Regions from separate parts of the Ancylobacter sp. SL191 genome, predicted to be linked through region 1. Evidence: predicted binding sites of a transcription regulator. Region 1 holds the regulator's gene; each other region holds the start of a gene.
What was found. Region 1 encodes PhoB, which activates phosphate uptake and scavenging genes when phosphate is short. Its sites were predicted from a motif close to TGTCATNNANCTGTCAT; they were not measured.
Positions count from the first base shown of each region.

Region 2: the regulator PhoB is predicted to act here: its motif matches at 5,537-5,553, upstream of phnC (phosphonate ABC transporter ATP-binding protein).
Region 3: the regulator PhoB is predicted to act here: its motif matches at 2,213-2,229, upstream of OU996_RS14710 (Orn/Lys/Arg decarboxylase N-terminal domain-containing protein).

Region 1 is NZ_CP113056.1:863,279-874,034, forward strand. It holds gene OU996_RS03850 (hypothetical protein) at 1-464, opposite strand, end outside; gene ppk2 (polyphosphate kinase 2) at 501-1,505, opposite strand; gene OU996_RS03860 (ATP-binding protein) at 1,621-2,970, shown strand; gene pstS (phosphate ABC transporter substrate-binding protein PstS) at 3,119-4,156, shown strand; gene pstC (phosphate ABC transporter permease subunit PstC) at 4,396-5,367, shown strand; gene pstA (phosphate ABC transporter permease PstA) at 5,377-6,210, shown strand; gene pstB (phosphate ABC transporter ATP-binding protein PstB) at 6,219-7,040, shown strand; gene phoU (phosphate signaling complex protein PhoU) at 7,060-7,773, shown strand; gene phoB (phosphate regulon transcriptional regulator PhoB) at 7,805-8,506, shown strand; gene OU996_RS03895 (hypothetical protein) at 8,758-10,161, shown strand; gene OU996_RS03900 (bifunctional transcriptional activator/DNA repair enzyme AdaA) at 10,183-10,756, opposite strand, start outside.
Region 2 is NZ_CP113056.1:4,462,720-4,473,475, reverse strand. It holds gene OU996_RS20520 (uracil-DNA glycosylase) at 1-543, opposite strand, end outside; partial or broken gene OU996_RS21510 (NAD(P)/FAD-dependent oxidoreductase) at 654-1,095, shown strand; partial or broken gene OU996_RS20515 (electron transfer flavoprotein-ubiquinone oxidoreductase) at 1,173-2,372, shown strand; gene OU996_RS20510 (hypothetical protein) at 2,380-3,453, shown strand; gene OU996_RS20505 (DUF4062 domain-containing protein) at 3,527-4,558, shown strand; gene OU996_RS20500 (hypothetical protein) at 4,586-5,047, opposite strand; gene phnC (phosphonate ABC transporter ATP-binding protein) at 5,602-6,447, shown strand; gene phnD (phosphonate ABC transporter substrate-binding protein) at 6,462-7,463, shown strand; gene phnE (phosphonate ABC transporter, permease protein PhnE) at 7,601-8,422, shown strand; gene OU996_RS20480 (hypothetical protein) at 8,599-8,877, shown strand; gene OU996_RS20475 (hypothetical protein) at 9,047-9,715, shown strand; gene OU996_RS20470 (ABC transporter ATP-binding protein/permease) at 9,934-10,756, shown strand, end outside.
Region 3 is NZ_CP113056.1:3,247,967-3,258,722, reverse strand. It holds gene OU996_RS14710 (Orn/Lys/Arg decarboxylase N-terminal domain-containing protein) at 1-2,163, opposite strand, end outside; gene OU996_RS14705 (CYTH and CHAD domain-containing protein) at 2,275-3,948, opposite strand; gene OU996_RS14700 (metallophosphoesterase family protein) at 4,223-5,041, shown strand; gene OU996_RS14695 (hypothetical protein) at 5,304-5,570, opposite strand; gene OU996_RS14690 (GH36-type glycosyl hydrolase domain-containing protein) at 5,678-10,756, shown strand, end outside.

The sequences.
Region 1 (10,756 bases):
GTGCGCCAGACATGGCAGGTTTCGCCCGCCACCTTCTCGGTGCCGCCCCGCGTGCCTTCCCCGCCCGGATCGAAGGCGGCGAAGTCGGCCGGCAGCTCGACATCGAAGGCCCGGTTGCCCATGCCGGGGATGGCGACCAGCATCAGCATCCGGTTGCGGGCGAGATCGACGATGCCGGTCATGTCGCCGGGCATGTCGGCCTGCGTGACCTCCAGACGCATGCGCTCGCCGCTATGGGCGATCGTCATGCGGGCGTCCTGCGGGCCCTTGGCGACGAGGCGATAATCGACCTGCGGGCGTGGCAGAGGTTCGCCCGCACGGGCCCCCTCGTTCGGCATAAGCGGCAGGAAAGCGAAGGCGGCGCAGAGCGGCAAGGCCGCCCGTCGCACCGACGCCTTGACCTGATCGCGCGCCGCGCCACGCGGGGCCCTTTGCTGCCGGTGCTGGCCGTGCGCCCGCATCATGTCTTCGAATCCGCCTGTCATTCCGGCCTTGATACCTCAGAACGCCTGGCGTTCCAGAAAGGTCCGCCCATCCATCACGATGGCCGGATCGGGGACGCCGACCACGCGGTCGTCGCGCCCCTCATAGGGAAGATGCGACAGGATCTGCCGGATGGCGCCAAGGCGGGCGCGCATCTTGTCGTTGGAGAGCACGGCGGTCCAGGGCGCCGCCGCGCTGTGGCTCGCCTCGATCATGGCGTTGCGCGCCGCCGAGATGGCATCCCAGCGCGCGGGAGCGGAAAGATCCACCGGCGACAGCTTCCACTGCTTGAGCGGATCCTTATGACGCGCATGCAGGCGCTTGAGCTGCATCTCCCGGCCGATATCGAGCCAGATCTTGAACAGGCGTATGCCGTCATCCACCAGCATCTTCTCGAAAATCGGCACCTGATCGAGGAACTGTGCCGTCTGCGCCGGGGTGCAATACCCCATCACCGGCTCGACCACGGCGCGGTTGTACCAGGAGCGGTCGAACATCACGATCTCGCCCTTATAGGGCATGTGCGCGACGTAACGTTGAAAGTACCACTGCGCGCTCTCGATCTCGGTCGGCTTGTCGAGGGCGACCACCCGCACATAGCGCGGGTTGAGATGCTGCACGAAGCGATGGATCGTGCCGCCCTTGCCAGCGGCGTCACGCCCCTCAAAGACGATGACGATGCGCTCGCGGGACGTCTTCACCCACTCCTGCACCTTGAGCAGTTCGATCTGCAGCGCGCGCAACTCCTCCTCATACGCGCCGCGCTTGGGGCGGTCGGTGTAGGGGTAGTTGCCGCTGCCATAGGCGCGGCTGTCGATGATCTCCGGCAGCTCCGGCGCATCGACGGAGAACGTCGCCAGCGCGCGGGCGAGCCGGCTCTCCTCGCCGTCGATGCCCGACGCTGCGGTCCCGTTAGCCTTGGCCGCGCTCTTGGCGGCCTTCTTCTCCCCCTTGCGGGAGACGCGGGCAGGGTCCGCCTCCCGCCGGGACGCCTTGGCGGCCGTTTCCGGCTTCTTCGTCATATGGAAGCCTCGCAACTGTACAATAAGGCGCGGTCTCGTTCATGCTCGCGCGGGGACCGATTCAGTATCGGGCGGCGAGCATAGCGAATTCCCCCGGTCTCAGGAAACGGTCAGCATGGCCCGCGAACCCGCATCTCAAGCACCCGCGTCCACCGCCGAGGATACGCTCGGCGGGCGCCTCGCCGGCGCGCGTGGCACGCTGGGTGCGGCCGCGCTGGGGCTCGCCGGTGCGGTGTGGCTGGGCACGCTCGCGCCGACGCCCGCTTTTGTGATCGGCGCGCTGGTGCTCGCCGGCGCCCTGCTGCCTGGCCCCCGCCGGCCCGTGTCTGCCGCCCTGGCGCGGCTGGGGGCGCCTGGGGAACCCCGCCCGCTGCGCCTCGGCGCCGGCGAGGAGCGCCTGACCGCACTGGTGCGCGCGCTGCCCGAGGCCGCGCTGCTGCTCGACCCGCGCGGCACGGTGCTGGTCGCCAATGCCCGCGCCACCGGCATCGTCGCGAGCGTCAGGGTCGGCGATCCCGTCTCCTTCGCCGTGCGCGTGCCGGAAGTGCTGGAGGCGATCCGCGCCGCCGCCGCCGACGGCCAGCCGCGCCGCATCGAATTCGCCGAGCGCGTGCCGATCGACCGCTGGCTGCGCGCCGACATCGTGCCGATCCGCTCCGGCGAGGGCCGCGAGCGGGCCGACCGGCGCGCCACCGACGCGGTGCTGGTGAGCTTCATCGACCTCACCCAGCAGCGGCGCGTCGAGCAGATGCGCGTCGACTTCATCGCCAATGCCAGCCACGAGCTGCGCACCCCGCTCGCCTCGCTCTCCGGCTTCATCGAGACGCTGCAAGGCCCGGCCCGCAACGACACCAACGCCCGCGAGCGCTTCCTCAAGATCATGGGCGAACAGGCGCGCCGCATGTCGCGCCTTATCGACGACCTGCTCTCGCTCTCGCGCATCGAGCTGAACGCCCATTTGCGGCCGGAGACCGAGATCGACCTCGTCGCCATTGTCGGCCATGTGCGCGACACGCTGGCCCCGCTCGGACGCGAACGCGGCGTCGAGGTCGCCTTCGTCCATCCCGCCGGGCCGGTGACGGTGAAGGGGGACCGCGACGAGCTGTTCCGGGTGTTCGAGAATCTCGTCGAGAACGCGCTGAAATATGGCGCCACCGGCGGCAAGGTGGAGGTCGCCATTACCCGCGAGGGGGGCGATGCCCTTGTGGCGGTGCGCGATTTCGGGCCGGGCATCGCGCCCGAGCATGTGCCCCGGCTCACCGAGCGGTTCTACCGCGTGGACACCGCCCATTCGCGCGAGCAGGGCGGCACGGGGCTGGGCCTCGCCATCGTCAAGCACATCGTCGCACGCCACCGCGGACGGCTCGGCATCGAGAGCACGCCGGGCGAGGGATCGACCTTTTCCGTACGGCTTGCCGCACTCGCCGCGAGCGACGTGAAAGCGCGCGATAATTCAGCGGCTTAGGCTGTCATCAAGGCGTCACCCACCCGTCATACAACCGTGGCGCCGGGACGTTAGATAAGCCCGTGTCACCCATTTCCGCCGCCTCCGGCCAACGGAGCACCGGGCAAGGGCCCGTGTGCTGCTGGTCTCCCAGATCAGGAGAAGACCCTTGAAGCTCACCCACATCCTCGGCGCTGCGCTGTCGCTCAGCCTCACGCTGCCGGGCGCCGCCTTCGCGGCCGACATCAACGGCGCTGGCGCGTCCTTCCCGGCCCCGGTCTATCAGGCCTGGGCTGCGGCCTATAAGGAGAAGACCGGCACGGGCCTGAACTATCAGTCCATCGGCTCCGGCGGCGGTCAGAACCAGATCGTCAACCGCACCGTCGACTTCGGCGCTTCCGACGCGCCGATGAAGGACGACAAGCTCGAATCCGCCAACCTGCTGCAGTTCCCGACCGTAATCGGTTCGGTCGTCGCGATCTTCAACCTCGACGGCGTTTCCTCGCTGGTGCTCGACGGTCCGGTCCTCGCCGAGATCTACCAGGGCAAAATCACCAAGTGGAACGACGCCAAGATCGCCGCGCTGAACAAGGGCTCCAAGCTGCCTGACACCGCGATCGTCCCGGTCTATCGCTCGGACAGCTCGGGCACCTCGTTCGTGTTCACGTCCTATCTCGCTTCGGCCAATGGCGACTGGAAGTCCGCCGTCGGCGCGGCCACCTCCGTTCAGTGGCCGGTCGGCGCGGGCGCCAAGGGCAATGAAGGCGTTGCCGGCACCGTGAAGAACACCAAGGGCGCCATCGGCTACGTCGAGTTCATCTACGCCGCCGCCAACAAGCTGACCGCTGCCGATCTCGTCAACAAGGCCGGCAAGGTCGTGAAGCCCGAGACCAAGGCGTTCATGGAAGCCGCCGCCGCCGCCGACTGGAAGGGCGCGAAGAACTTCGCCGCCTCGATGATCGACACCGCCGGCCCGGGCGCCTGGCCGATCACCTCGGCCACCTACATCCTGCTCCCGAAGAACCCGACCAACGCCACGCAGTCGGCCGAGGCCATCAAGTTCTTCAACTGGGCCTACACCGCCGAAGGCGACGCCATCGCCGAGAAGCTTCACTACATCCCGCTCCCGGACTCGGTCGTCACCGACATCAAGAAGGCCTGGGCCGACGAAGTGAAGGCTGACGGCAAGGCTGTCTGGACCAACTGATCTTAATAGATCAACCGAAAGAGGGGCGGCCGTCGCGGCGGCCGCCCCTTCTCGTGAGCGCCGCCTGATAGTACCCGCGGCGAACTTCGCCGCCGTTGCCCGACCGACACCTCGCGGTCCGGCACGGCGACGCCGCCACGCCCCCGACATGACGCACGAGACGCCTTAGCGAGCCCCCGCGCGCACCACCGGTCCCCTCAGGGGTCCACGCCCGATGGCGCTGACAGGATCACAGGAACATGGACGCCACGCTTACCGGAAACCAAGCGGCCATGGTCGCCGCGCGCAAGCCGACCGGCCGCCTCAGCGACCCCATCTTCGTCGGGCTGCTGTGGACCAGCGGCATCTTCGTGCTGATCCTTCTCGGCCTGATCATCGCCATGCTGTTCGAGGGTGGTCTGCCGGCGCTGCGCGAATTTGGCATCAGCTTCCTGTGGTCGACGATCTGGAACCCGGTGACGGAGAAGTTCGGCGCCGGTGTGATGGTGTTCGGCACCATCTTCAGCGCCGTCATCGCGGTCATCATCGCGCTCCCGCTGTCCTTCGGCATCGCCTTCTTCCTGACCGAAATCGCGCCGCAGCAGCTTCGCCGGCCGATCGGCGTCGCCATCCAGCTCCTCGCCGCCATCCCCTCGATCATCTACGGCATGTGGGGCTTCTTCGTCATCGTGCCGCTGATGGCCGCCTATGTGCAGCCGCCGCTGATCGAATGGCTTGGCCCGATCCCCGTGCTCGGCGCGCTGTTCCAGGGCCCGCCGCTTGGCGCGGGCATGCTGACCGCCGGCCTCATCATGGCGATCATGATCCTGCCCTTCATCACCGCCATGTTCGTCGAGGTGCTGGAATCGGTGCCGCCGATGATCAAGGAATCGGCCTATGGCGTCGGCGCGACCACCTATGAAGTGTATCGCAATGTCTCCGTGCCCTATGGCCGCACCGCCATGGTCGGCGCGGTGATGCTCGGCCTCGGCCGCGCGCTGGGCGAGACAATGGCCGTGACCTTCGTCATCGGCAATGCGACGCGCATGTCGGTCTCGCTGTTCGCGCCGGGCGCCACCATCGCCTCGACCATCGCCAACGAATTCCCCGAAGCCTCCAACGGCTCGCTCAAGCTGCAGTCGCTGCTGGAACTCGGCTTCATCCTCTTCGTCATCTCCTTCATCGTGCTGGCGCTCTCGCGGCTGCTGGTCCGCTCGAAGCTCAAGGGCTGAGGAAAGTACATGTCATCGCTCGCCCGTCGCCGCGCCACCGACTACACCGTCAAGGTCATTTCCACCGGCTTCGCCGCGCTCTCGCTTGTCCTCCTCGCCTGGATCCTCTGGACCCTGGTGGCGCGGGGCCTGCCGGCCCTCGGCCCGCATGTGTTTACCAAGATCACCGCGCCTCCGGGCGCGGGCGGCGGCCTGCTCAACGCCATTGTCGGCTCGCTGATCCAGATCGGTGTCGCCCTTGTCATCGGCACGCCGATCGGCCTGATGTGCGGCACCTTCCTCGCCGAGCACGGCAAGAACACGCAGATCGGCAATGCCGTGCGCTTCGTGAACGACGTGCTGCTCTCGGCGCCCTCGATCCTGATCGGCCTGTTCGTCTACCAGCTCATGGTCGTGCCGATCGGCGGCTTCTCCGGCTGGGCAGGCTCCTTCGCGCTGGCGATCATCATCATCCCGGTGGTCGTGCGCACCACCGAAGACATGCTGAACCTGGTGCCGATCGGCCTGCGCGAGGCGGCCTTCGCGCTCGGCGCGCCGGCGTGGAAGGTGGTCACCCTGGTCACCTGGCGGGCGGCCCGCGCCGGCATCGTTACCGGCATCCTGCTGGCCGTGGCCCGCGCCGCCGGCGAGACCGCGCCTCTGCTGTTCACCTCGCTCGGCAATAATGGCTGGTCGCTGGACCTCAGCGTGCCCATGGCGTCTCTGCCGATCGCCATTTATCAATACGCCGCCAGCCCCTTCGAGGACTGGGTCGCCCTGGCCTGGGCCGGCGCGCTCATCATCACCGTCGGGGTGCTGACCCTGAACATTCTTTCCCGCCTCGTCCTGGCGAAGATGAAGTGAGACGGACCATGAATTTCGCTGCTGAAACGTCGATCGACATCGCCTCCGCCGTGAACCGCGCCACCGCGCCGTCCGCCGAGCCCAAGCTCAAGGTCGAGGGGCTGAACTTCTTCTATGGCGACAACCACGCCCTGAAGAACATCAATTTCGAGATCCCCGAGAAGCGCGTTACCGCGATGATCGGACCCTCGGGCTGCGGTAAGTCCACGCTGCTGCGCATCTTCAACCGCATGTACCAGCTCTATCCGGGCCAGCGCGCGGAAGGGAAGATCCTGTTCGACGGCGTCGACCTGCTCTCCAAGGATCTGGACTCCACCGTGGTGCGCTCGCGCATCGGCATGGTGTTCCAGAAGCCGACGCCCTTCCCGATGTCGATCTATGACAACATCGCCTTCGGCGTGAAGCTGCACGAGAAGCTCTCCAAGGCGCAGATGGACGAGCGCGTGGAGTGGTGCCTGCGCAAGGCGGCGATCTGGGAGGAGACCAAGGACCGTCTCCACACCTCGGCGCTCGGCATGTCCGGCGGCCAGCAGCAGCGCCTGTGCATCGCCCGCACCATCGCCGTGCGCCCGGAAGTGATCCTGCTCGACGAGCCCACCTCGGCGCTCGACCCGATCTCGACCTCGAAGATCGAGGATCTGATCGACGAGCTGAAGCAGGAATTCACCATCGTCATCGTGACGCACAACATGCAGCAGGCGGCGCGCTGCGCCGACATCACCTCCTTCTTCTATCTCGGCGAACTGATCGAGGTCGCCGCGTCGAACGAGATCTTCACCAATCCGCGCGAGGCCCGCACCCGCGACTACATCACCGGCCGCTTCGGCTGAGCCGGCAGAGGAGCCTCCCATGACCGAACATATCGTTTCGTCCTTCGACGCCGACCTCAAGGAGCTCAGCCGCCGCGTGGTGGAGATGGGCGGTCAGGCCGAGCGCCTCGTCGCGGATTCGGTCGAGGCGCTGGTCAAGCGCGACACCGAGCTCGCCCAGAAGGTGATCGTGCTCGACGGCCCGGTCGACCTGCTCCAGCGCGAGATCGAGGAAAAGGCCATCCTCACCATCGCCCGCCGCCAGCCTCTGGCCGGCGATCTGCGCGAGATCGTGGCCGCCATGCGCATCGCCAACGACCTCGAGCGCATCGGCGACCTCGCCAAGAACACCGCCAAGCGCGTGCTGGCGCTGACCGGCGAGTTCCACCCGCAGAAGCTGGTGCGCGGCGTCGAGCACATGTCCGGCATGGTGCTGGAGCAGCTCAAGATGGTGCTGGACTCCTATGCCAGCCGCGACAATGACCGCGCGCTGGAAGTCTGGCGCCGCGATGGCGACATCGACGTCCTCTACACCTCGCTGTTCCGCGAACTCCTGACCTATATGATGGAGGATCCGCGCAACATCTCGCTGTGCACGCATCTGCTGTTCTGCGCCAAGAACATCGAGCGCATCGGCGACCACGCCACCAACATCGCCGAGACCGTGAACTATCTCGCCACCGGTCAGCAGCTCACCGACGAGCGGCCGAAGCAGGATACCAGCAGCCTCACCTCGCTGCCCTTCCCGGCCTGAGCCGGCGTGACCGACGACCGGGGATGACGCCATGGCCACCAATATTCTGATCGTGGAGGATGAGGAGCCCCTCACCCTCCTGCTGCGCTACAATCTCGAATCCGAAGGCTATGCCGTCGACAGCGTCGGGCGCGGCGACGAGGCGGAGACCCGGCTGCGCGAGAGCGTGCCGGACCTCCTGATCCTCGACTGGATGCTGCCCGGCCTCTCCGGCATCGAGCTGTGCCGGCGCCTGCGGGCCCGGCCGGAGACCGAGCGCATGCCCGTTCTCATGCTCACGGCCCGTGGCGAGGAGACTGAGCGCGTGCGCGGCCTCGCCACCGGCGCCGACGACTATGTGGTCAAGCCCTTCTCGGTGCCGGAGCTCGTCGCCCGCGTGCGGGCGCTGCTGCGCCGGGCCAAGCCCGAGCATGTCTCGACGCTCTTGCGCGCCGGCGACATCGAACTCGACCGCGAGACAAAGCGCGTCCACCGCGCCGGGCGCGAGCTGCATCTCGGCCCGACTGAATTCCGGCTGCTCGAATTCCTCATGCAGTCGCCCGGCCGGGTCTATTCGCGCGAGCAGCTGCTCGACGGCGTGTGGGGCCAGGACGTCTATATCGACGAGCGCACCGTCGACGTGCATGTCGGCCGCCTGCGCAAAGCGCTCAACCGCCCGCGCCAGCCGGACCCCATCCGCACCGTGCGCGGCTCGGGCTACTCGTTCAACGAGATGTTCGCCCGCGCCCATTAGCGCGAGGCGGCGCAACGAAATGTTCGCCCGCGCCCATTAGGGCGGGAACCTAAATGACAAGCCGCCGCCCCGCGAGGGCCGGCGGCTTTTTCGTGGGCGCGCGAAGCCCGCGTGCCGGCCCCCCTACCGCGCTCCTGCCGCGTTGCCTCCCGTCGCCGGATATGGAACATCATCCGCCTTCCGCGACGGTGCGCGTTTCATTCGCTCCCTGCCGGCGCGGCCCTCCCGATGGAGAGCGGATGGTTACGTCAATGTCAGCGCCCGAGAACGCGCATCTGCCGCAGGCAGACGCAGGCGACGCCCGGCGCGCCGACCTCCTCGCCGCCTTCCTGATGGCCGGCCTCGCCACCGCCTTTATCGCCTTCACCGTCTGGCCGGGGCTGATGTCGTTCGACAGCCTCTATGCCTACCGCCAGTCCATCGAGGGGGTGGAGACGGCGCTCTGGCCGCCCGTGCATGACTATCTGTTCTTCCTCTTCCGGCACCTGCCGGGCAATCCCGGCGGTCTGCTGCTCTTCCAGTCCTTTGCCCTGTTCCTCTCGGCCAACCTCATCATCCGCCATCTCGCCCCATCGGCCAGGGTGTCGGTCCCGCTCATGGCGGTGTTCCTCGGCCTGTTCGTCGTGTTTCCCACGCTGATCGGCGCCCTGATCGTGCTGTGGAAGGACGTGACCGTCGGCACCTTCGCGGTGATGGCGGTCGCCCTGTGGCTGTCCGGCACGCGCCGCTTCTCCTGGGCGAAATTCGTCGCTCTGTTCGCCTGCCTCACCGCCTCCATCGCGCTGCGCTACAACGCGCTGCCGCTGGTGCTGCCCTTCATGCTGCTGGTCGTGTGGAAGCCCGCCGGTGCCGCCTCGACCGGGCGGCAACGCGTGGCGGCCGGTCTTGGCATCGTGGTGACGCTGGCTCTTGCCTATGCGAGCACGCTCTGGCGCCTGCCGGACCTGCAGCGGCTACCGTCGGTCGGGCCGATGATGACGAACATCCAGCTGTGGGACATCGCCGGCACCTCGATCTGCGCCGGGCAGTCCCTGCTGACCGATGTCATCACCCCCGGCGACCCGTTCACGGTGGAGGAGCTGCGGGCGCTGCACAATCCCCGCCATATCAACCTGACCTTCGACACGCCGCTGTGGAATGAGCGCCTCGGGCCCCGCTATATGTGGCGCCGCGTACCCGCTATCGAGCAGCGCTGGCGGGAAATTCTGGTCGCGCATCCCGGCTGCTATCTCGCCACCCGCCTTGCGGTGTTCGAGCAGCAAATGGGCCTGAACACCCCTGCCACCTATTACCCGACTCATGGCGGCATCGACGACAACCCCTACGGCTTCACCCTCGCCTTTCCCGAACGAGCGGCCCGCCTGATCCAGATGATCGTCGAAGGCGCCAACGCACCCTGGCGGCGCGGCTATGTCCTGGTCGGCCTTGCCGCCTTCTTCCTGCTTCCGGCGCTGTGGATCGACCGGCGGGGCGCTCTGCTGCCGCTGGTGCTCTATGCCGGCACGCTCGGTTTTCTGGGGCTGCTCTTCGTCGCCGCGCCGGCCGGGGATGCACGCTATATCTTCCCGCCCGGCGTGTTCGCGGCGCTGGTCATCGTCACCTCGCTGGCCTGCATCGCCCGCGCACGGGACAAGCGGACCGCCGCCGCGCCCTAGCTGCCGCCTCTGGCGGACGCCTCACCCCACTTGCTGCGGCCGGGTGCGGTACTGCGCCTCGATCTCCAGCAGCCGCTGCTTGCGCCAGAGGCCGCCGCCATAGCCGGTGAGCGCGCCATCCGCGCCGATGACGCGATGGCAGGGGATGATGAGGGCCAGCTGGTTGGCGCCGTTCGCCCGCGCCACGGCGCGGATCGCCGCGGGCGCGCCGATGCGCCGGGCGATCTCGGCATAGCTCACGCTCTCCCCCGCCGGGATGCGGCGCAGCTCGGCCCAGACGGCGCGGGTGAAGGCGCTGCCGTCGAGCGCCACGGGCGTCGCGAAATCGGCCGAGCGGCCCGCGAAATAGGCGCCCAGCTCGGCGCGGATCTGCTCGGTCGGCGCCGTACTGCCAATGCCGAGCGCGCCCTTCACGCCCTGGCGCAGCCGGGCGATTTCCGCCGGCAGGCCGCGCCGCTCGATGAATTCCAGCAGGTGCAGATGGGTGGGGCTGGAAATCGCGATCATGTCGCCGAGCGGCGTGCCGATCCAGTCCGCCAGCAGCCGGCCCTCGCCGGCGATGTCGCCGGGGGCGCAGCCGAGCAGCCGGGCGAAG
Region 2 (10,756 bases), 1.1 Mb from region 1:
GATATAGGCGCGGGTGCGGTCGATGCCGATCGCCGCGAGCATCCGGTCGAGCAGCTTGCCGGAGCGCCCGACGAACGGCTTGCCCTCGATGTCCTCGTCGCGGCCCGGCGCTTCGCCGACCAGCATGAGACGCGCACGCGGATTGCCGTCGGCGAACACCAGACGCGTCGCCGTGTGCTTCAGCGGGCAGCCGTCAAACCCTTGCAGCAGCTCGGAAAGCGCCTCCAGCGTCGGGGCTGAGGCGGCGGCTTCGCGGGCCTCGATGGCGGCGATGTCCGGGGGTGGCGGGGCGTCGCCCGGCAGGGCAGGAGCGGCCGGGGTGGGGGCGCGGGAGGTAATATGTGCCGGGCGCGCGGGCGCCGGGGCGCTCGGCGCGGGCCGCGATTCAGCGACCTGCGGGCGCGGCCGGAGCATGCTGCGCTCGCGGGCGCTTTCCTCGAAACGGTCCACCGGCGCGTCGCCGAGCGCCACATCGACGCCCGCCTCCACATGGAAGGCGAGGATGTCGGCAATCGCGTCGCGCTCGTTAAGTCTCGGGTCCATAAGGGCCTTCTTCCGTCCAAGGGATGACCTTATCGCGCCGCGGGATGGTTGTCAGGGGGCGGCAAGCGTGGAAGAAGTCCAGAGAACATGCGGGAGCGCCGGAGGCAGCTATGGACGCGGCGGAATTGCCGGATCGCGAGGCCATGGAATTCGATGTCGTCATCGTCGGGGCGGGCCCGGCGGGACTGGCGGCGGCGATCCGGCTGAAGCAGATCAACGCCGATCTCTCGGTCGTGGTGGTGGAGAAGGGCTCCGAGGTCGGCGCCCATATCCTCTCCGGCGCGGTCATCGATCCCATTGGTCTGGATAGGCTTTTTCCCGACTGGCGGGAGGATGCCGACGCGCCGCTGACGACGGCGGTAACCGATGACCGCTTCTATCTGCTCGGCCCCGCCGGCGCCCTGCGCCTGCCCAACGCGCTGATGCCGCCCTTGATGGGCAACCACGGCAATTATGTTGGCTCGCTCGGCAATGTCTGCCGCTGGCTCGCCGCCAAGGCCGAGGCGCTCGGCGTCGAGATCTACCCCGGTTTTGCCGCCGCTGAACTGCTGGTCGATGAGTCCAGTGAGGTGACCAGTCAGGCCAGTCAGGTGGACAGTCAGGCCAGTGTGACCGGGAAAGGCCGCATCGTCGGCATCGCCACCGGCGACATGGGGATCGGCCGCGACGGAGAGATCACCGATCGCTACACACGCGGCATGGAGCTGCGCGCGAAATACACCCTGTTCGCGGAAGGCGCGCGCGGCCAGCTTTCCAAGCAGCTCATCGCCCGCTATGGGCTGGGCGAGGGACGCGAGCCGCAGAAGTTCGGGCTCGGCCTCAAGGAGCTGTGGACCGTGCCGCCGGAAAAGCACCGGCCCGGCCTCGTCCAGCACTCCTTCGGCTGGCCGCTCGACAATGCCACCGGCGGCGGCTCCTTCCTCTACCATATGGAAGACAACCAGGTGATGGTGGGCTTCGTCGTCCACCTCAACTACGCCAACCCGTATCTGTCGCCCTTCGAGGAATTCCAGCGCTTCAAGACCCACCCGCTGGTGCGCGAGACGCTGGCGGGCGGCAAGCGCATTTCCTATGGCGCGCGTGCCATCACGGAAGGCGGCTGGCAGTCGGTGCCGAAGCTCGTCTTCCCCGGCGGGGCGCTGATCGGCTGCTCGGCCGGCTTCATCAATGTGCCGCGCATCAAGGGCAGCCATAACGCCGTGCTCTCCGGCATCCTCGCCGCCGAGGCAACCGCTGCCGCGCTCGCCGCCGGGCGCGAGCATGACGTGCTCGCCGGCTATGAGGCGGCTTGGCGCGGCTCCGACATCGGCCGCGACCTGTGGAAGGTGCGCAACGTCAAGCCGCTCTGGTCGAAGCTCGGCACCTATGCCGGCATCGCGCTGGGCGGGCTCGACATGTGGCTGAACACCGCCTTCGGCATCTCGCCCTTCGGCACGCTCAAGCATGGCAAGGCCGATCATGAGACGCTGCAGCCGGCGGCGCAGTCCCGGCGCATCGAGTACCCGCGCCCGGACAACATCGTCTCCTTCGACCGGCTCTCCTCGGTGTTCCTGTCCAACACCAATCACGAGGAAGACCAGCCGGTGCATCTGAAGGTCGCCGATATGGCGCTGCAGAAGCGTTCCGAGCACGATGTCTATGCCGGCCCGTCCCACCGCTACTGCCCGGCGGGCGTCTATGAGTGGGTGGAGAAGGATGGCGAGGAGGTCTATGTGATCAACGCGCAGAACTGCGTGCACTGCAAGACCTGCGACATCAAGGATCCCAACCAGAACATCACCTGGGTCGCCCCGGAAGGCGGCGGGGGGCCGAACTACCCGAATATGTGAGGGACCGATGCGGCGCTGCTGGCTCACCATTCTTGGAACGCTCATTGCCGCATCCCTAATCGCCTCCGGGCCGCTGGCCGCACAAGAAGCGTCCGAACGCGCGCCGGATTACAGCGCCTTCCGCGAGGGGCTGTTCCTGCGCTACCTCGATGCGCAGCCCGGCGGCATCGCCCGCGTGCCGCGCATTGGCCTGTCCTTTGGCGGCGAGGTGCTGAGCGCGGATCTCGATTCCGGCTCCACCGGCATCGTGGTCGCCGCCGCCTATATCCCCGGCCTCAACCAGCTCCCCGTGCAGGGGCCGGGCGAGCTGACCTATACGAGCTCCGGCCGGGTGATGGTCGGCCAGTGGGTAGTGACCCCCGTCACGCTCTCCGGCAAGGAAAGCGCGAGCCTCACCACCGCGCCGCTGCCGGTGCTGGCGGTGAGCGAGGTGCGCTGCCTGTCGAGCGCGCGCGACTGCGCCCCCTCCCGCGACCCGCGCCATATCGCCATGGTCGGCGTCGGCTTCGCCCGCGAGGCCGACCGGCAGAGCCAGAGCACGCCGGACAAGAATCCGCTGCTGAACATCGCGCCGGGCGAGCGCCCGCGCCGGCAGGGCTATGTGCTGACCGCGGAGGGCGTGCATGTCGGCCTCACCGCCGCCAATACGCGCGGGCCCTTCCGCTATATCAAGCTGGAGCGCCGGCCGGACGGCACGGACTGGCAGCCGACACCCGCCTGCATCAGCCTGAACGGCGCGACCCCTCCGGCCTGCGGCAGCGCGCTGGTGGATACCGGCGTCGGCGCCATGTTCATGACCGTGCCCGCCGCGCAGGCCGGGGTCGCCGGTGCGGGCGCAGACGGGGCGCCCGCCCGCACGCTGCCGGAGGGCACGCAGGTCGCCATCAGCGTCGGCGCGGGAGCGCAGGCTTTTCCGCTCTACGCCTTCACCGTCGGCGACGGCACCCCGCTCGCCCCCGAGGCGATCCATCTGCGCGTCGCCCCGGACCGGGTGTTCGTCAACACGTCCTTCCACCTGCTGAACGGCTATGACGTGCTGTTCGACGGGGAGGGCGGCTATGTCGGGTTTCGCGGATTGTAAACTTTCAGAATAATGTTTCTATGTTGACGTCTCTACGTTGGGGGAGGGGGCATTGGCACGGCCGAGAGTTTTTGTGAGTTCGACCTATTATGACCTCAAGCACATAAGATCTTCTATTGAGGCATTTATATCTAATGTGGGATATGATGCCGTTTTATCAGAAAGAGGGCTTATTTCTTATAATCCTGATTCTGCCCTTGATGAGTCTTGTTATCGCGAAGCTGCTTCGGCTGATATATTTGTTCTTATTATCGGGGGGCGGTATGGATCGGCGTCTTCGGGAGATGGTGAGAGTTCGGATAAAAAATTCTTTGATAGTTACGATAGTGTGACAAAGCAGGAATACGAGCATGCTAGATTGTCTGGAGTGCCAATATATGTACTAATTGAAAATTCTGTTTATATTGAACATAGAACTTATTTGTCAAATAAAGATAACCAGCATATAAAATATGTGAGCGTAGACTCGGTAAATGTATTTAAATTGATAGATTACATACTGGCGCAGCCTAGAAATAATCCAGTTTTTTCATTCTCTAATTACTCCGAGATCGAAAATTGGCTCCGAGAGCAGTGGGCTGGTATGTTTAGGGAGTTTCTGAGATCTCGATCCCAGTTAAGTCAGATTTCTGAGCTTTCAAAGAAAATAAATGATCTTGAAGAAATAAATAATACTCTTAAAGTATATTTAGAAAAGGTTCTTTCGAATGTTGATTCGAAGGGTTCTGCTAAATTAATTCAAGATCAAAACAGAAGAATAGAAGAAGAAAAGATACAGTCTTCGCTTAAGGATAATAAGTGGATAAAATTCGTTTCTGACAAAGTTACGCATAGTTATAAAGGTGCTGTCGAAATAGTAAAAAGTTCGAATTCTGTTGATGAATTAAGATCAAAAATAGTGGAAATATTACATGATAATGGCGCGGAAGATGTAATTGATGTAGTGTCTATATGTTGGATTCGTCACGGCGCTCAAGAAGACTTTGATAACGCGCGTATTGAGCTTGGGCTAAAGCCTATATTTAGGAGAGATGATGAATTTCATGAAGCCAATCGGCTCGTCCGGGGGCGTCGACGGAGACGGCAAGAAAACGCCGATGAATAGCCATGCCTAGCGAGTAGTATAGGCGCCTCACACCAGGCTGAGCAGCAGCGCCGCCAGCAGGATGATCGCGGCCCAGAGGTCGGAGATCATCGCCACGTTCTCGCGCAGGTTCCGGTGCGGGCGGCGGGCGTGGTTGAGGCCGGCGAGGCCGAGGAACAGGCCGCCGACCAGCGCCACCGGCAGCACCCAGGCGGAAAACACCAGCGAGAGCAGGCCGGTGAGGCCGATGGCGACATTGGCGAAGCCGAGCTCCTGCGCCAGCACATGGGCGCGCGGCTCGTCGATGCCGAGAATGCCCTTCACGGTGAAGGCCGGCTTCCAGATCTGCGTGACGCCGGCGAGCAGCAGCCGCACGCCCACGGCCCAGAAGGCGAACCATTTGATGGCGACCACGACGAAGGCGCCGACCCCGCTGGTGGTCGCGAGTTCGCCGGCGATGCTCACCACCGGCAGGATCACCATGGTGAGCAGAATGATCGCGTAATACATGCGTCCCCCGATAGAAGCGTCCCTGCGCGGCCGCGCCGTCCGCGCCCTGCGGCGCGCCCCGTGTCATGGTGGGGGCGGGGAGAGCCGGGGTCAATGCGGCGAGGCTCGGGTCGGCCCACCCGTTCCCCGGACAAGTTGCGCGTAGCGCAACGCTGATCCGGGGCCCAAGGGAGACTCCGCCGGAGGCAGCTTTGCCTCTGGAGCCCCATCAAGGGCACGGCGAAAGACTCGTCCGCTGGATCCCGGCGCGCCTTCCGCTGACACTTCGGGCGTCCGGGACACGGGGCGGTTGGAGAGGCTCGCCCCCAGAGCGCCGTCATGCCCGGCCTTGGGCCGGGCATCCACGCCTTCCTATCCACGCACCCGGTCAAAGTCGTGGATGGCCGGGCCAAGCCCGGCCATGACTGTGTCACGAGAGGCCCCCGTTCCCCGCTGCGGCGAAGCCTTGCCGGCTCTCAGTCGGGGGCGTTCACGGAACTGTCGCAGACGCTTCATCGACGTGTCATCGCACGGGACTACCCCAAGCCGGTCTTTCACAGGCCGGCGGAGATCCGATGGCGGCAGCGCTTCAACTCGACCGTGTGAGCAAGACCTATGGCGCCATGCGCGCCGTGGAGAATGTCTCGCTGACCATCCAGCCGGGCGAGCGCGTGGCGCTCATCGGGGCCTCCGGCTCCGGCAAATCGACCCTCATCCGCCTCGCCGCGGGTCTCATTCTCGCCGATGCGCAGGGGCAGGGCTCCGGCGCGGTGCATTCCTTCGGCGTGAAGGTGCAGGAGGGCGGCAAGCTCGCCGCTGATGTGCGCGCGGCGCGCCGGCATATCGGTCTCGTGTTCCAGCAATTCGCGCTCGCCGGGCGCATGTCGGTGCTGACCAATGTGCTGGTCGGCGCGCTCGGGCGCATCAGCGTGCTGCGCGGCACGCTCGGCCTGTTCAACGAGGATGAGCGCCGCACCGCCTATGCCGCGCTGGCCGAGGTTGGCATCGCCCAGCACGCCATGAAGCGGGCGCGCGAACTCTCCGGCGGCCAGCAGCAGCGCGTCGCCATTGCCCGCGCGCTGGTGCAGGGCGCCAAGCTCGTGCTGGCGGATGAGCCCATCGCCTCGCTCGACCCGAAATCGGCCAAGCGGGTGATGGACACGCTGGTGACGATGAGCCGCGACCATGGCATCGCGCTGGTCGTCTCGCTGCACCAGGTGGACTACGCCACCGCCTATTTCGACCGCGTGGTGGCGATGAATGCCGGCCGCGTCGTGTTCGACGGTCCGGCGGCGCAGATCAACGCCGCCTTCCTCACCGAGCTCTACGGCGCCAGCGCCGAGGAGCTGATCCTGCCCAGCCAGTTCGTCGTCGGCGCCTCCGTGCCGGCCGAGACCCCCGACATCCAGACCGTATCCTGACAGGAGCGACATCCATGAAGCGCATTCTCGCGGCCGGCCTCGTGCTCGCCGGCCTGACCGCCCCGCTGGCGGCGCAGGAAGTCAAGGAGCTGAACTTCGGCTTCATCTCCACCGAGTCCTCGGCCAACCTCGCCAAGAGCTTCGAGCCCCTGCTCAAGGACATGGAAAAGGCCATCGGCATCCCGGTGAAGCCGTTCTTCGTCGGCGACTATGCCGGCGTCATCGAGGGCATGCGCTTCAAGAAGGTCGACGTTGCGTGGTTCGGCAACAAGTCGGCCATGGAAGCGGTGGACCGCTCCAATGGCGAAGTGTTCGTCAAGACCGCCAAGCCGGACGGTTCTTCGGGCTATTACTCGCTGATCGTCACCAATGTCGACCGCAGCGACATCAACAACCTCAAGGACATCCTCGATTGCTCGAAGGGCTATAACTTCGGCAATGGCGATCCGAACTCGACCTCGGGCTTCCTCGTCCCGAGCTACTATGTGTTCGCCCTGAACAATGTCGACCCGGTGAAGTGCTACAAGCGCGTCGTCAGCGGCAATCATGAAGGCAACCTGCTCGCGGTCGCCAACAAGCAGGTCGACTTCGCCACCAACAACACCGAAAACATGACCCGCCTGCAGCAGACCCGCCCGGCGGAAGCGGCCAAGATCAAGGAAGTGTGGCGTTCGCCGATGATCGCCGGCGACCCGATCGTGTGGCGCAAGGATCTGCCGGCCGACCTGAAGGCGAAGATCTACACCTTCTTCATGACCTATGGCCGCAACGGCACGCCGGAAGAGATCGAGGCGGCCCGCGCCGTGCTCGCCAAGACCTCGGACGGCTGGGGCCCCTTCCTCGCCTCCTCCGACGCCCAGCTGATCCCGATCCGTCAGCTCGAGCTGTTCAAGGCGAAGATGAAGACGCAGAACGACGAGAAGCTCTCGGCTGACGAGAAGGCCGCGAAGATCAAGGAAATCGACGCCAAGCTCGCCGCCCTCGACGAGCAGCAGAAGAAGCTCCCCTCCATGTGAGGTGGCATAGGGGTGGCGCTCGCGCCGCCCCGTTCTTCGCCGATCCGGGGCGGCCCGCGTGCCGCCCCGTCTTCGTGGCAGCCGGTCGTTACCGGCTGCTCCCGCCCTCGGATCTCCCGGACGGATTTTCTCGCCCCATGACCAGCTCTGCCGCCGCCCACCGCTCTGCCGTCGCCGCGCTGCCGGCCCCGCCGCACACGCCGCTGACCACGCGCCTCGCCCGCCTCGCCATCGCGGCGGCCGGCGTGACGGTGCTGGTGTTCTCCTGGCACGAGGCGGAGATGGACCCGGCGCAGCTCATGCGCGACGCCGGCAACATGGCGACGCTGGGCGCCGACTTCCTGCGGCCCGACTTCACCGACATCGACGTCTATTTCAACGCGATGCTGGAGACGCTGGCCATCGCCATCTGGGGTACGCTGCTGGCGGTGATCGCCGGCATCCCCTTCGGCATCCTCTCGGCCGACAATGTCGTGCCGCGCTGGGTCGCCTTCCCGATCCGCAGGGTGATGGATGCCTGCCGCGCCATCAACGAGCTGGTCTTCGCGCTGATCTTCATCGCCGCCGTCGGCCTCGGTCCCTTCGCCGGCGTGCTGGCGCTGTTCATCCACACCACCGGCGTCGTCGCCAAGCTGTTCTCCGAAGCGGTGGAGGCGATCGACCCCGCCCCCGTCGAGGGCATTCGCGGCACGGGCGGCACCTGGCTGCAGGAGATCATCTATGGCGTGCTGCCGCAGGTGCTGCCGCTGTGGATCTCCTACGCGCTCTACCGCTTTGAATCGAATGTGCGCTCGGCCACCGTGCTGGGCATCGTCGGCGGCGGCGGCATCGGCATGACCTTCAACGAGACGATGCGCGGCTTCCTTTATTCGCAGGCCTCGGCGATCCTTATCCTCGTCATCATCACCGTCTCGGTGCTCGACATGATCAGCCAGAACATCCGCAAGCGCTTTATCTGAGCGCGGGCCGGCTGACGCAGCGGGCTCAAGGCTCGGCGCCTCACCTAACGTTATGATATTTATGGATTTTCTGTCATAATCTTCAGGGTTTCGTGAGCGCCTCTGGCGCCGCGCCGTGCGTTTCCGACATGCTCCCCAGAGGGCGCGATGACGCCCCCATCAACGGAGGATGTCCTATGATCCGCATTGCAACGGCCGCGACCCTGATCGCGGCGCTCGCCCTTCCGGTTCTCGGTGTGTCGGCGGCGTCCGCTGGCGGGCGCAGCAAGGATGACCGCGCCGCCTTCTGGCAGACCCTGCATCAGGAGGTGGAGCCCTGGAGCGGCCAGATGGTGGCCGCCAATCCCGCGCCGGGCACAGCGACCGCCCCGGCCATGGCCGCCGCCCCGGTCAAAAGCCCGGCGACCACCCACGCTCTCGCCCCGAGCCCGATGGCGGCCAAGCCGGCCGGCTGAACCCGACCCCGCGCCCCGCGTGGCGGGCCACAAAGCCCGCCCTGCGGTTGCGGTGGCTCATGGTGCGATTTGTGATTGCAAACGCTGGAAGTGCCGCCAGAATGATGGTTGCCGAATGCCACCGGGCGGTCTTCCGCCGTTCGGGCCTCGCGCATCACCGGGGGGTGACATGTCCAGCCAGACCGAACTCATCGTGACCAATGCGACCACCGAGTCCGTGACCGTGTGGCTGACGCTCGGCGCCACGGCCGGCTGCATTTCCAATGTCAGCGACGTCGGCTGGGGCATCACCGCCGAGGCGCCGCTTCAGGGTTACTTCACCCTTCAGCCGGGCACGGCGAACAGCGTCTCCTACATCTCGCCTCAAGGTGTCGGGTTCAACGGCAACATCACCTTCGGCACGCCGCCGCTCAACTGTGCGACGCCGAGTTGGCCCGAGGGGGTGAACATCGCGGAGTTCATCCTCAACAATGCCTTCCAGGGCTCGAATGCGATGGAGACCGTAGACATCAGCGCAGTGGCCGGGGTGAACGCGATGATTGCCTTCCATCTCCATGGCGGCGGCTCATGGTCGGCAAGTTCCGCCTATCCGAAGGTTACGTCATTCTCCAACAGCGCCATTGGCGACAATGTCGGGCGGGTCGGCGTCTATCCCTATGGCTGCGACGACTGCACGGCGAGCGTCGCCCCGCCGGCCTGCGCCAATCCGCCGAAAAATGCGCCGAACCCCATCGTTCCGCAGACCGACCCGATCTGCAACGTGCAGCGCGACGCCTCGAAGAGCGGTGGAATGGTCTCCATCACCTTCCTCGGCTATGGCCCTGGCGTGCTGTCCTGACCGCCCTGTGCTAGCCGAGAAGCGCGGGGACACCCGCCTCATGTGCCCTTGCGGCACATGAGGCGGCGGCCGGCCGTGTAATCGGCGGCACTTTGCTTTCCAAAGTTTAATCCATTCGCCACGATCCCGGCGGTATTGCTTCGGCTAATGGTCACGCGGCGGCGTTCGCGCCCCACCCATGCATCAGCCCAAGCATTCCTCCCGCCGGAGACTTTCCCTTGCGCGCCATTCTCTCCTTGCTCGCCGATGTCTGGCGGCTCTCCATTCCCTATTTCCGTGGCGAGGACAAATGGCGCGGGCTGGCGCTGCTCGGCGCGGTGATCGCGCTGGAGGTCGGCTGGGTCTATGCCACCGTGCTGATCAATTCCTGGAACAACGTGTTCTACAACGCGATCCAGGAGCGCGATTACCCCGCCTTCACCCATCAGCTCTGGCTGTTCTCCTTCTACGCCGCCGCCTCCATCGCCATCGCGGTCTACCAGATCTATCTGCGGCAATGGCTGCAGATCCGCTGGCGGACCTGGATGACCGACAAATACCTCTCCGCCTGGCTGGCCAACGAGACCCATTACCGGCTGCGGCTGAAGGGCGATCAGGCGGATAACCCCGACCAGCGCATCGCCGACGACATCAGCGCCTATATCTCGCAGACGCTGAGCATCTTCATCGGCCTGCTCAATGCGGTGATGACGCTGGCCTCCTTCGCGGTGATCCTGTGGGGGCTGTCGGGCGACTTCGCCTTCAACCTGTTCGGCGGGGAATGGCGCATTCCCGGCTATCTGGTCTGGGCCGCCTTCGCCTATGCGGCGCTCGGCACCTTCCTCGCCCATCTCATCGGCCGGGTGCTGGTGAAGCTGAACTTCGACCAGCAGCGCTTCGAGGCCGATTACCGCGTCGATCTGGTGCGCGTGCGCGAGAATGGCGAGCAGATCGCGCTGATGAAGGGTGAGGGCGTGGAGCGCAGCCGGCTGCTCGACCGCTTCGGCCATGTCGTGCACAATTACTGGGGCATCATGATCGCCCAGAAGCGGTTGACCTGGT
Region 3 (10,756 bases), 2.3 Mb from region 1:
GACCACGAAAGGCGTGGTCGCGATGCGCCCGGCAATGGCGTCGATCGGCAGGTAATCCACATCGTTGCGCACCAGGCAGCGCGCCGCATCGTGGGGCGACAGGGCGATATCGGGCAGGTGCTCAGCCGCGAACTGCATGGCCTGCAATGCGCTGACATTGGCGCTGCGGAAGAAGCGGTGCATCTCCCCGCACAGGTCGCGCAGGCGCACGCCTTCATAGCGCCCGGGCCGGCGCCGGTAGAATTCGGGGATCGCGTCTTCCAGCAAGGCGTTGTCGTCGTGCAGTTTCTTGAAGGCGACCAGACCGCTGATCAGCGTGCCGGCCTTGCTCGATTCAACGCCCGGCGTCAGCAGGAACAGCAGCGAATTGAGGTCGTTCTTCTCCGCGACGATGCGATTCTCGCGCAGATATTGCGCGACCACGGGGGCCGGGATTCCGTGCTCCGCATAGGCGCCGGTGGAGCGGTCGAAGCCGGGCGTGAGCAGTGTCAGCTTGTTGGGATCGGTCATGGCGAAGCCCGCCGCCATGCCGGCATAGCCGTGCCAGGCGGCACCCGGCGTGAGATGCCAGAAGGCCGGGTTGGTGGCGAGCTGGTCGGTGGAGACGCTCTCCCACGGCACGTCATGGACCGCGCCGGGGCTGGCGGCATCGGGAATCGCCACCCGGTCCGGTACGAAGGGCTCGAAGAACCAGCGGCGCTCGGGGCGCTGTTCCTTCTCCTCGAACTCCCGGCGCACCGCGCGGATCTTCTTGCGCAGCTCAATGCCGAGGCGGATCGTGTCGTCCCACAGCACTTCGCCGGAGCGTCCCTTCATCATCTGCGCGCCAACGTCGAGCGAGGCGAATAGTGGGTAAAAGGGCGACGTGGAGGCGTGCTGCATGAAGCTCTCATTGAAGCGCCGATGCTCCACGCGCCGCTTCTGCCCCTTGATATGCCGGTCCTTCATGTGGATCTGCGAGGCCTGGCTGAAGCTCGCGAGCTGCTTGTGGGTCGACTGGGTGGCGATGATGCCAGGCGCGTCCGGTCCCAGATCCTTCAGCCCCATGGCGAAGCGCCCGGCATAGAGCGGGTGGAACTTCATGAAGCCTGCCCAGGCCTCGTCGAACATGATGTAGTCGCACAGATGCCCGATCTTCCCGAGGATCATCTCGGCATTGTGGATCGTGCCGTCATAGGTGCATTGCTCGACCACCGCGACGCGGAACGGACGCGGCTTCTGCCAGGCCTCGGGGTCAGTGACCAGCGGATGGGTGCGGATGCGCTCGCGCAGCGCCTCCTCGTCCAGCGCCGCGAAATCCATCGGGCCGATCAGCCCCCAGGCATTGCGCACGGTCGGCACATAGACCGGAATGCCGCCGGAGATCATCAGCGCGCCATGATGGGCGGCCTTGTGGTTGTTGCGGTCAAACAGCACGAGGTCGCCATCTGTCACGAGGGCGGAGAGCGCGACCTTGTTCGAGGTCGAGGTGCCGTTGAGCACGAAATAGGTCTTCTCGGCGCCGAAGATCTTGGCCGCTTCCTTTTGCGCCGCAAGGGCCGGGCCCTCATGGGTCAGAAGGTCACCGAGATCGATTACGGAGTTGTCGAGGTCGTCGCGGAACACCGCCTCGCCCAAATGCTCCATGAACACGCGGCCGATCGGGCTGCGCGAGTAGAACACGCCGCCATTATGCCCGGGGCAGGTCCAGAGCTGGTTGCCCTCCTCGGCATAATCCACCAGCGCGCCGAAGAACGGCGTCTTCAGGGTCTCGGCATATTGCTTGAGCCGGCTGATGAGGTTCTTGGCGATGAAGGCGGGGGTTTCTTCGGAGAGGAAGACATAGCCATCGATGAAGTCGAGCACCTCCACCGGCACGTCCTCGAACCGCTTGCGGCGGATCAGCAGAATGATGGGAAAGTCGAGGCCGCGCCGGCGCATCAAATTGATGAGCGAGGCCGTCTTACCCTCCATGCCCTTCTTGCCCCAGTCCACCATCATGCAGCCGATGGCGGCGTCGGTCTGAACCGCGATCTCGGCATCTTCGATGGTGCGCGCGCGCACCACCTCGAAGCCGGAGCTCTCTATCTCCGCGACGATTTGGTGATAGCGGGCGCCCTCCAGATCGTCCGCATCGAAGGCGGGGGTCGCGAAAAGGAAGTTGAAGCGTTTGAAATAGTCCATCCAGGCATCCCCTCCTCTTCGGCGTCGACGTGACGTTTCGACGTGCCTCATGACGAGAGCACGACAACGCGGTGACGATCCTAGAGGGACAGTGAGGGGCGCGCCGCCCGGCTAGCCGGGCCAGAACGGCTCGGCATCGATGAACTTGCGCCAGCTGCGCCGCAGTGACTCGGCGGTCTCAATGCGGTCGCGCCCCTGCCAGCCGGTGATGGCGCCGATGGCCTTGTGGACCTGCGGCAGCGACGTGCTCTCCTCCACCTCGCGCAGCAGCGCCTGCGTGGTGGTGATGTCGTTGTCGATGCCGAGGATGTCCTGCAGCCGGGACATCCGCTTCAGATATTTCCGGGCGGCATCGTCACAGTCGTAAAGCGGCAGCAGAAACTCCGCCGTATAACGCAGCTTCTTCAGCGTCAGGCGCAGCTCATGCCGTGCCGTCGGCCGCAACTTGCGGAAATTGTGGCCCTGTTTCAGCGCCTTGCGGTGCAGGCGCGCCAGCCCGCGCCCGGCGAACTCGCGCGCCGGCTGGGTGAGCACGGCGAGAGCCTCGATGCCGATATCGTTGCGCCAGCTTCGGCGCTCGATCACCCGGCCGAGCGACAGCAGGAAGCGGGTGCATTCGAGATCGATCAGATCGACGCGGACGGCCTGATAGCTACGCGCCCGCGGCGCGGCGGTGGCGGATCTGAGCTCGGTGAAGTCGATGCCGGGCAGATTGGCGCGCTCGATCGCGGCGATGGTCGACGTGGCGAACACGTCCCAGTTGCGGGCCGGCCCGAGCGCGCTGGCCAGCCTCTTGGCGTCAAGCCCGAGAGCCTCGAGCGCCGAGGCGGGGACTTCCTTCTTGAACAGCGATATAGCGGTGCGCAGACGCCGCAGCGCGACCCGCAGCTGGTGGACGCCCTCGGGGTCCTGGCCATGATGCGCCGCCATCAGATTCGCCATCACATGGGACTGGCAGGCGTTCAAAACCTTGGCGATCACATCGTCGGTGGTATCGGCGGGGCCGATGCCGGTCGCGAACGCCTTCTCAGCGGTGGGCGAGGTGCCGAAGGCGAGGGCATAGCCACGCTCGGCCTTGCTTTGCAGCCCGATACGGACGGGACCCTGCTCCAGCAGCGACAGGCCCAGCTCATAGAGCGCGCCCGCCCCGCCGGCCTTCAGCTCTAGCTCGATCTCGCAGACATCTTCCACCTTGTCGCCGGCACTCAGAGTTCCTTCATCGAACGCGACATCGATGGCGGCGCCGCCAAACTCCACCACGTGGGTATGGCGGCGGATCTTGGTGGTGAACACCGGCGCGAGCCCCGCGTCCGGCAGCGTCGCGAAGGGCGCACCCAGCTCGGCCAAGGGCAGCGCCTCGAGCTGAAGGGCGATATCGGGCACCCGCGCTTCCATCTCGCGTCGCTGGAGCGGGCTTTCCTCTGATGCCAGCTTAAGCGTCTGGACGAACTGTTTGCCGCTGCGCCGGACGCGCAGCGAGGCACCCTGCCGGGCGAGGACCGCATCGGGCGTATCGTAATAGGTGGCCTCCAGGCGCCGGACGACGCCCTTTGAGGTGGCGTTTCGCGTAACGACAGCGGCGGCGAAGAAGTGCTGCAGGGTGGCGGGATCCGTCAACAGCTTCAATTCGACCTCGCGGCCGGCGCTCACCGGCTCCTGCGCGCCCAAGTCGCCGTGCAGTTGAACCTCTGGAGTTTGCTCCGGCATGTCGTCTCTCCGCTCATCCGAGCGTGAGCCCGGTTTTGCCGCCACGAAGAGACCACCTCCCGTCAGCTGAAAGCCCACCGATAGCGGCTCGCATTGTCACATAAAAGTAGCATTGGCATTCCCGGGACTCGGGACGACGCCCGCACGACCCGTGGTTGTCTAAGACGAACGCCGTGCCGGGTGACGTCGGAGAGTCGAGACTCACCGACACCCGATGCATTTTCTCCCGGCCAGGCCTCACGTCGCGGCCGTGCTGAGCTTCGCCCTCTGCGTACCGGCCCCGTTGCTTTCATGAGCCCCGGCACGGGGGCGGGGGGGCGGTCCTCCCCGCCTGCTCGACCTCCGCGATATTGTGTTCCACGGCACGTTGCATCATTCTGACGCTCCGGATTGGAGTCGGCAGAGAATTTTTGGACTTTGGAAAACACCCCTCGTCACCCTTTCCGAGGCGCGCGGCCCTGAGGGAATCCGGATTTACGCCATTGGCGACATCCACGGATGCAGGCCTCTTCTCGACAAACTTCTGCAGAAGATCGAGGAGGATATCGCGCGGTCGAAGGCGGGCGACTGGCGGATCATTTTCTTGGGCGATTATGTGGATCGCGGCCCGGACACAAGGGGCGTAGTCGACCGTCTGATCACGCTTCAGGCGGCTGATCCCCGCTATATCCTGCTGGCGGGAAACCACGACGTCGAATTCCTCGCCTTTCTCGATCAACCCAGCATTGATGGCGTGTTCGTCAATAGCGGCGGCAACGCCACGGCGCGCTCCTATGGCGTGAAGCTCAATCGCTCGAAGCTGAAGACGCAGGCCGATCTCGAACAGGTGCATCGCAAGCTGGTGGCGGCGGTCCCCGCCGCTCATGTGCATTTCCTCAAAGGTCTGCAATACGCGGTGTCGTTTGGGGACTATTTCTTCTGTCACGCCGGGGTCCGGCCCGGAACGTCGCTGGAGCGCCAGTCCCCCGATGATCTCCTGTGGATGCGCGGCCCCTTCCTCGATTCGCTGATGCCGCTGGAAAAAGTGGTGGTCCATGGACACACGATCAGCGCCAAGCCGGAGGAGCGGATCAACCGCATCGGCATTGATACCGGCGCCTATCGGACCGGTCGCCTCACCGGGCTGGTTATCGATAGCGACCATAAGGCTTTTCTGTCGACCAAGCCGTAGCCGTAGCCGCAGCACCCGGCCATCAGGAGAATTAGGCGTTCGTTGACCCGGACGGACTGGATCATAGCGCTACAGCGAACACATAGTTCTCTTCTTGGTCGCTCGCGGCCCGCCACCCCCGCCGGTTTCCTTCTATCGTGCGATTTCGCGGCCGACGGACGTCGACTGTCGCATCTCGTCAGTATCCTACGCGCCCCGCCGATCACCGCCGTTTATAGGCCGTAGCGCGTCTCGGCGCCCGCGACGCGGGGCATGCTCGGTCTCAACGATGTGCATATCCGGCACTCGCGGAGAACTGGTCAATGATGCGCATGGGACTGGCTGCGATACCAGCCAGCGTGAAGAACATCACGACCGCCAGCATCGCGATCACACCGGCCCCCATCGAATGGGAACGGCAGCACAGCACCAAAGCCGTGCGCGTCTCGATCCAGGCTTGGTTCAGCCGATATCCGACTCGGCGAAACCGACGGCGATGACTTCGCCACGATCCGGCGAAATGCTGTAACGTCGGCGGCGCGACAATCACACCGCCCCTCACTCGCCTAACCGGAACCTCACCCGAGGCTCCGGCTTAATGACATGGTCCCGTTCCGCCCCGTTATCCCTGGCGCGATGCCGGGCCGAAAGGCGATCATGCTGGCAAAACTCCGCGCGGTCCTCAACCGCCGCCCGTCCGCACCCTGGAGCGACACTGCGCCTGTCCGGGAAGAGTTGTTCGGCGTCGAGCGGCTGGAACAGCATGCCGAAAGCCTCGCGATTGCTCAAACGGTGTCGCCGCGTCCGCCGATCGTCGTCTCCTTGCAAAGCCGCCTGAACGATAATGCCAAGGTGCTGCTGGCCGCCTATCGCGCCAGCGCTGCCGAACTGGAGGAGGGGAACGGGGTGGTGCCGGCGGCCGAATGGCTGCTGGACAATTATCACCTCGTCGAGGAGCAAATCCGCGAGATTCGGGACGACCTGCCACTGGGTTATTACCGCCAATTGCCCAAATTGGCAGCCGGCCCTTTCGCCGGCTATCCTCGTGTGTTCGGACTCGCCTGGGCGTTTGTCGCTCATACTGACAGCCACGTCGATCCTGATGCGCTCCGGCGGTTTGTCGCGGCCTATCAACGGATTGAGCCGCTCACTATCGGCGAGCTATGGGCGGTGGCGATCACACTGCGCATCGTTTTGATCGAAAATCTGCGGCGCCTGACCGACCAGATCATGGTCGGCCGGGAGGCACGTGCCGAAGCCGATGCGCTGGCCAATCGGGTGCTGGAGTCCGGCTTTGCCGGCTTCGCCTTCGACCGCGATGTTATCGCGCGCTCGTCCAGGCCGCTGTCCGAGCTTTTTGCGGCGCAGTTGGCCAAGCGTTTGCGCGACCAGGATCCCCGCACCACGCCCGCGTTGGGCTGGCTCGATGAGTGTTTGAGACTGCAGGGCGCGTCGATTGACGAGGTGGTTCAGCACGCGCAGCAGAGGCAGGGCGCGTCGAACGTCTCGGTGCGCAACGTCATCACCAGCATGCGCCTGATCTCCGACATCGACTGGGCAGAATGGTTCGAGAGCGTCAGCTTGGTCGACAAAACGCTGAGAGGCGCCAGCGGCTTCGATCAAATGGATTTTGCGACCCGCAATCTCTACCGCAGCGCCATCGAGCAACTCGCGCGCGGCTCCCATGTCAGCGAATTGGACGTTGCGCACCGTGCCCTGAGCGCCAGTGCGGGCGGGCCCCAGGCCGAAGCCCGTGCAAACGGCGCGGTGCCGAGCGCCTGCGATCCCGGCTATTATCTGATCGCCGAAGGCCGCGTCGCGCTCGAAAGAAGCATCGGTTTTCGACCCCCGGCACCGCTATGGATCGCCCGGCTGAACGCGCCGTTCGGTGTGCATGGCTATGCGGTGGCGGTACTGCTCACCACGCTGGCCCTGCTTGTCATCGCCTACCTCTGGCTCAACGTTCCCGGCGCCCCTGCGGGCTGGCTGTTGCTGCTGGCACCGCTCGCCTTCCTGCCGGCGTCGGATGCGGCCAGCGCGCTGGTCAACCGGGGTGTGGCCCGATCGTTCGGTGCCTCGCCATTGCCGGGGCTGGAACTCGCGGCCGGGGTTCCGACCGCCTTGCGCACGCTGGTGGTGGTGCCGACGCTCCTCACCAGCGAAGCCGATCTTCTTGAGCAGATCGAAAGGTTGGAGGTTCACTACCTCACCGGCTCCAGTGGCGATCTCGCCTTTGCGCTGCTGTCAGACGGCATGGATGCCGACCAGGAAACGGTTCCGGGCGACGAGGCCCTGCTTGCCACCGCCACGGCCGCAATCGCGCAGCTCAATCGCCGCTATGGGCCGGCGCTGTCGGGGAGCCGCTTCCTGCTGCTTCACCGCCACCGCGTCTGGAACCAAGGCGAAGGCAAATGGATGGGATGGGAGCGCAAGCGCGGCAAGCTGCACGAGTTGAACCGCCTGCTGCGCGGCGCCACCGATACGAGCTTTATCGCCCTCAACGGCCAGCCGCCGCGGGCCCCGGCCGACGTGCGCTACGTCATCACGTTGGACGCCGACACTCGCCTGCCGCGCGATGCGGCGGTGCGGTTGGTTGGCAAGATGGCCCACCCCCTCAACCGGCCGCAATTCAGTATGGCCGAGCAGCGCGTCGTCGGTGGCTATGCGATTCTGCAGCCGCGTGTGACGGCCTCTCTGCCGATCGGGCGCGACGGCTCGCTCTACCAGCGCGTCTATTCCGGCCCCGGCGGCATGGACCCCTATGCGGCGGCGGTATCGGATGTCTATCAGGACATGTTCGGCGAGGGCTCCTACACCGGCAAGGGCATTTATGATGTCGACGCGTTCGAGGCCTCGCTCGCCGGGCGGATCAAGGACAACGCGCTGCTGAGCCATGATCTTTTCGAGGGCATCTATGCCCGCGCGGGTCTGGCGTCCGATGTCGAGGTGGTGGAGGATTTCCCCTCCCGTTACGACGTGATCGCCAAGCGCAAGCATCGCTGGACCCGTGGCGACTGGCAGTTGCTGCCCTGGGTGTTTGGCTTGCGTTCCGGCGCGCATGCGGTGCCGACGCTCGGCCGCTGGAAGATGCTGGACAATCTGCGCCGCTCGCTGGTGGCGCCGTTCACCTTGGCGGCGCTGGGCGTGAGCTGGCTGGCTCCGGCACCGTGGAATGCCCAAGCCGTGCTCGCGCTTATCGCGGCGATTGCGATCCCCGCTTTTCTGCCGGTGCTGTTCTCGCTTGTGCCGCGCGGGAGGGGGATCCGGCTGCTCAGCCATGTGACGGCGCTGATTGACGATCTGCGCATCGCGCTCCTGCAGACAACGTTCACCTTCGCCTTCCTCCCGGATCAAAGCTGGCGACTTGGAGATGCGGTGGCACGCACGCTGATCCGGCTGTTCGTCACCCACAGGCACCTGCTGGAATGGACCACAGCGGCGGTAGCGGGCGCGCAGCCGCGCCTCGATCTCATGGGCTTCTATCGCGGGATGCAGGGCGGCACCGCGCTCGGGCTGACAATGACGCTTGGTGCCTTCGCCTGGGCGCCGGCGTCGTGGCCGGTCATCCTCCCCTTCGCCGCGCTGTGGCTGGCCGCGCCCGCATTGGCCTTCTGGGCAAGCCGTTCGCCGCCCATCGCCAGGACGCTGGCGGTCTCACCGTTTGATACCCGCGCTCTTCGGCTGATCGCCCGCCGCACCTGGCGTTTCTTCGAAACGTTCGTCACGTCGTCCGAGAACATGCTGCCGCCGGACAATTTCCAGGAGGATCCCAAGCCGGTGATTGCTCACCGCACCTCGCCGACCAATATCGGGCTCTATCTGCTGTCCTCGGTCGCGGCGCGCGACTTCGGTTGGGCCGGGACGATGGAGACGGTCGAGCGCCTGGAGGCGACGCTATCGACCATGCAGCGCCTGGCGCGTTTCAAGGGTCACTTCTTCAACTGGTACGGCACGCGCGACCTGCGGGTGCTGGAGCCGGCCTATGTCTCCTCGGTCGACAGTGGCAATCTCGCCGGCCATCTTCTCGTTGTCGCCGTCGCCTGCGAGGAGTGGATCGCCGCGCCGCTCACATATGAGGCCGAGGCCGGCATTGCGGACGCCATAGTCCTCGCCCGCGAGGCCCTCGGAACGACGCAGGTGATGGCGGCCGACGAGCGCACCGGCCAGCTTGACAGCCTGTTCGTCGAGATCAATGCGCTGCTGCGCGGCGGACAGGGACTGGAGGCCTCGACGCCGACACTGATACGGCTCTCCGAGAAGGCCTTGCGCCTGGCCGCCGACCTGACCCCGACAGCAGACGAAAGCGGCGTGCCGGATCTGGTGTTCTGGACCGAACGCCTACGCGTCGCGGTGGTCGAGCACGAGCGCGATCGGCTTTATCTCGCGGATGCGCCCCGCACGCTGCGCAACCGGCTGCGCACCATCGCCCAGACCGCGCGTGACATGGCGCTGGCGATGGATTTCGCTTTCCTGCTCGATCCCGATCGCAAGCTGCTTTCCATCGGTTACAGCGTTCCCGACAACTGCCTCGACCCGAGCTGTTACGACCTGCTGGCCTCTGAGGCCCGGCTCGCCAGCCTGTTCGCCATCGCCAAGGGCGATGCGCCGACACGGCACTGGTTCCGGCTCGGGCGCACCGCGACGCCACTCGGCAGCGGCTCCGCGCTGGTATCGTGGTCCGGCTCGATGTTCGAATATCTGATGCCCTCGCTGGTGATGCGCGCGCCGACCGGCAGTCTTCTGGAACAGACCAACCGATTGGTGGTGGCGCGCCAGCAGAGCTATGCGCATGGGCTCGGCGTGCCCTGGGGCATCTCGGAATCCGCCTATAACGCGCGCGATCTCGAATTCACCTACCAGTACTCGAATTTCGGCGTGCCGGGCCTCGGCCTGAAGCGTGGCCTGTCGGATAATCTGGTGATCGCGCCTTATGCCACAGGGCTGGCGGCGATGATTGACCCCTCAGGGGCGCGGGCGAATTTCGACCGGCTCGCCGATATGGGGGCCAACGGGCGCTACGGCTTCTACGAGGCGCTGGACTTCACGCCGGCCCGCCGGCCCGATGATGCTAGCGTCGCCATCGTCCGCAACTTCATGGCCCATCACCAGGGCATGACGATCGTCGCCATCGCCAATGTGCTGCACGGCGGAAAGATGCGCGCGCGCTTCCACCGCGAGCCGATCATCCAGGCCAGCGAATTGCTGTTGCAGGAGCGCATGCCGCGCAATGTGATCGTCGCCTATCCCCGCGCCGAAGAGGTGAAGGCCTCCACCAGGGGCGAGCCCGGCGATGCGCCGAACGTGCGCTCGCTCAAGCCGCCATCGGGCGGCCCGCCGGTGACGCACCTGCTCTCCAATGGTCGCTACGTCGTCATGGTGACCACGGCCGGCACCGGCTTCAGCCGCTGGCGCGACATTGCCGTGACCCGCTGGCGCGAGGATCCGACGCGCGACGTGCAGGGCTCGCACATCTTTCTGCGCGACAGCCAAAGCGGCGATTTATGGTCGGCCGGCGCCCAGCCCTTCGGCGTAGCCGCCGAGCATGACGACGTGGTGTTCTCCGAGGACCGCGCCGAGTTCATCCACCGCAGCCCTTCACTCATCACCACCATGGATCTGCTGGTCTCCGGCGAGGATGATGGCGAGGTGCGGCGGGTCTCGCTGACAAATAGCGGCCGGCGGGCGCGCGAGATCGAACTCACCTCCTATGCCGAGCTGGTGCTCGCGACGCCCGCG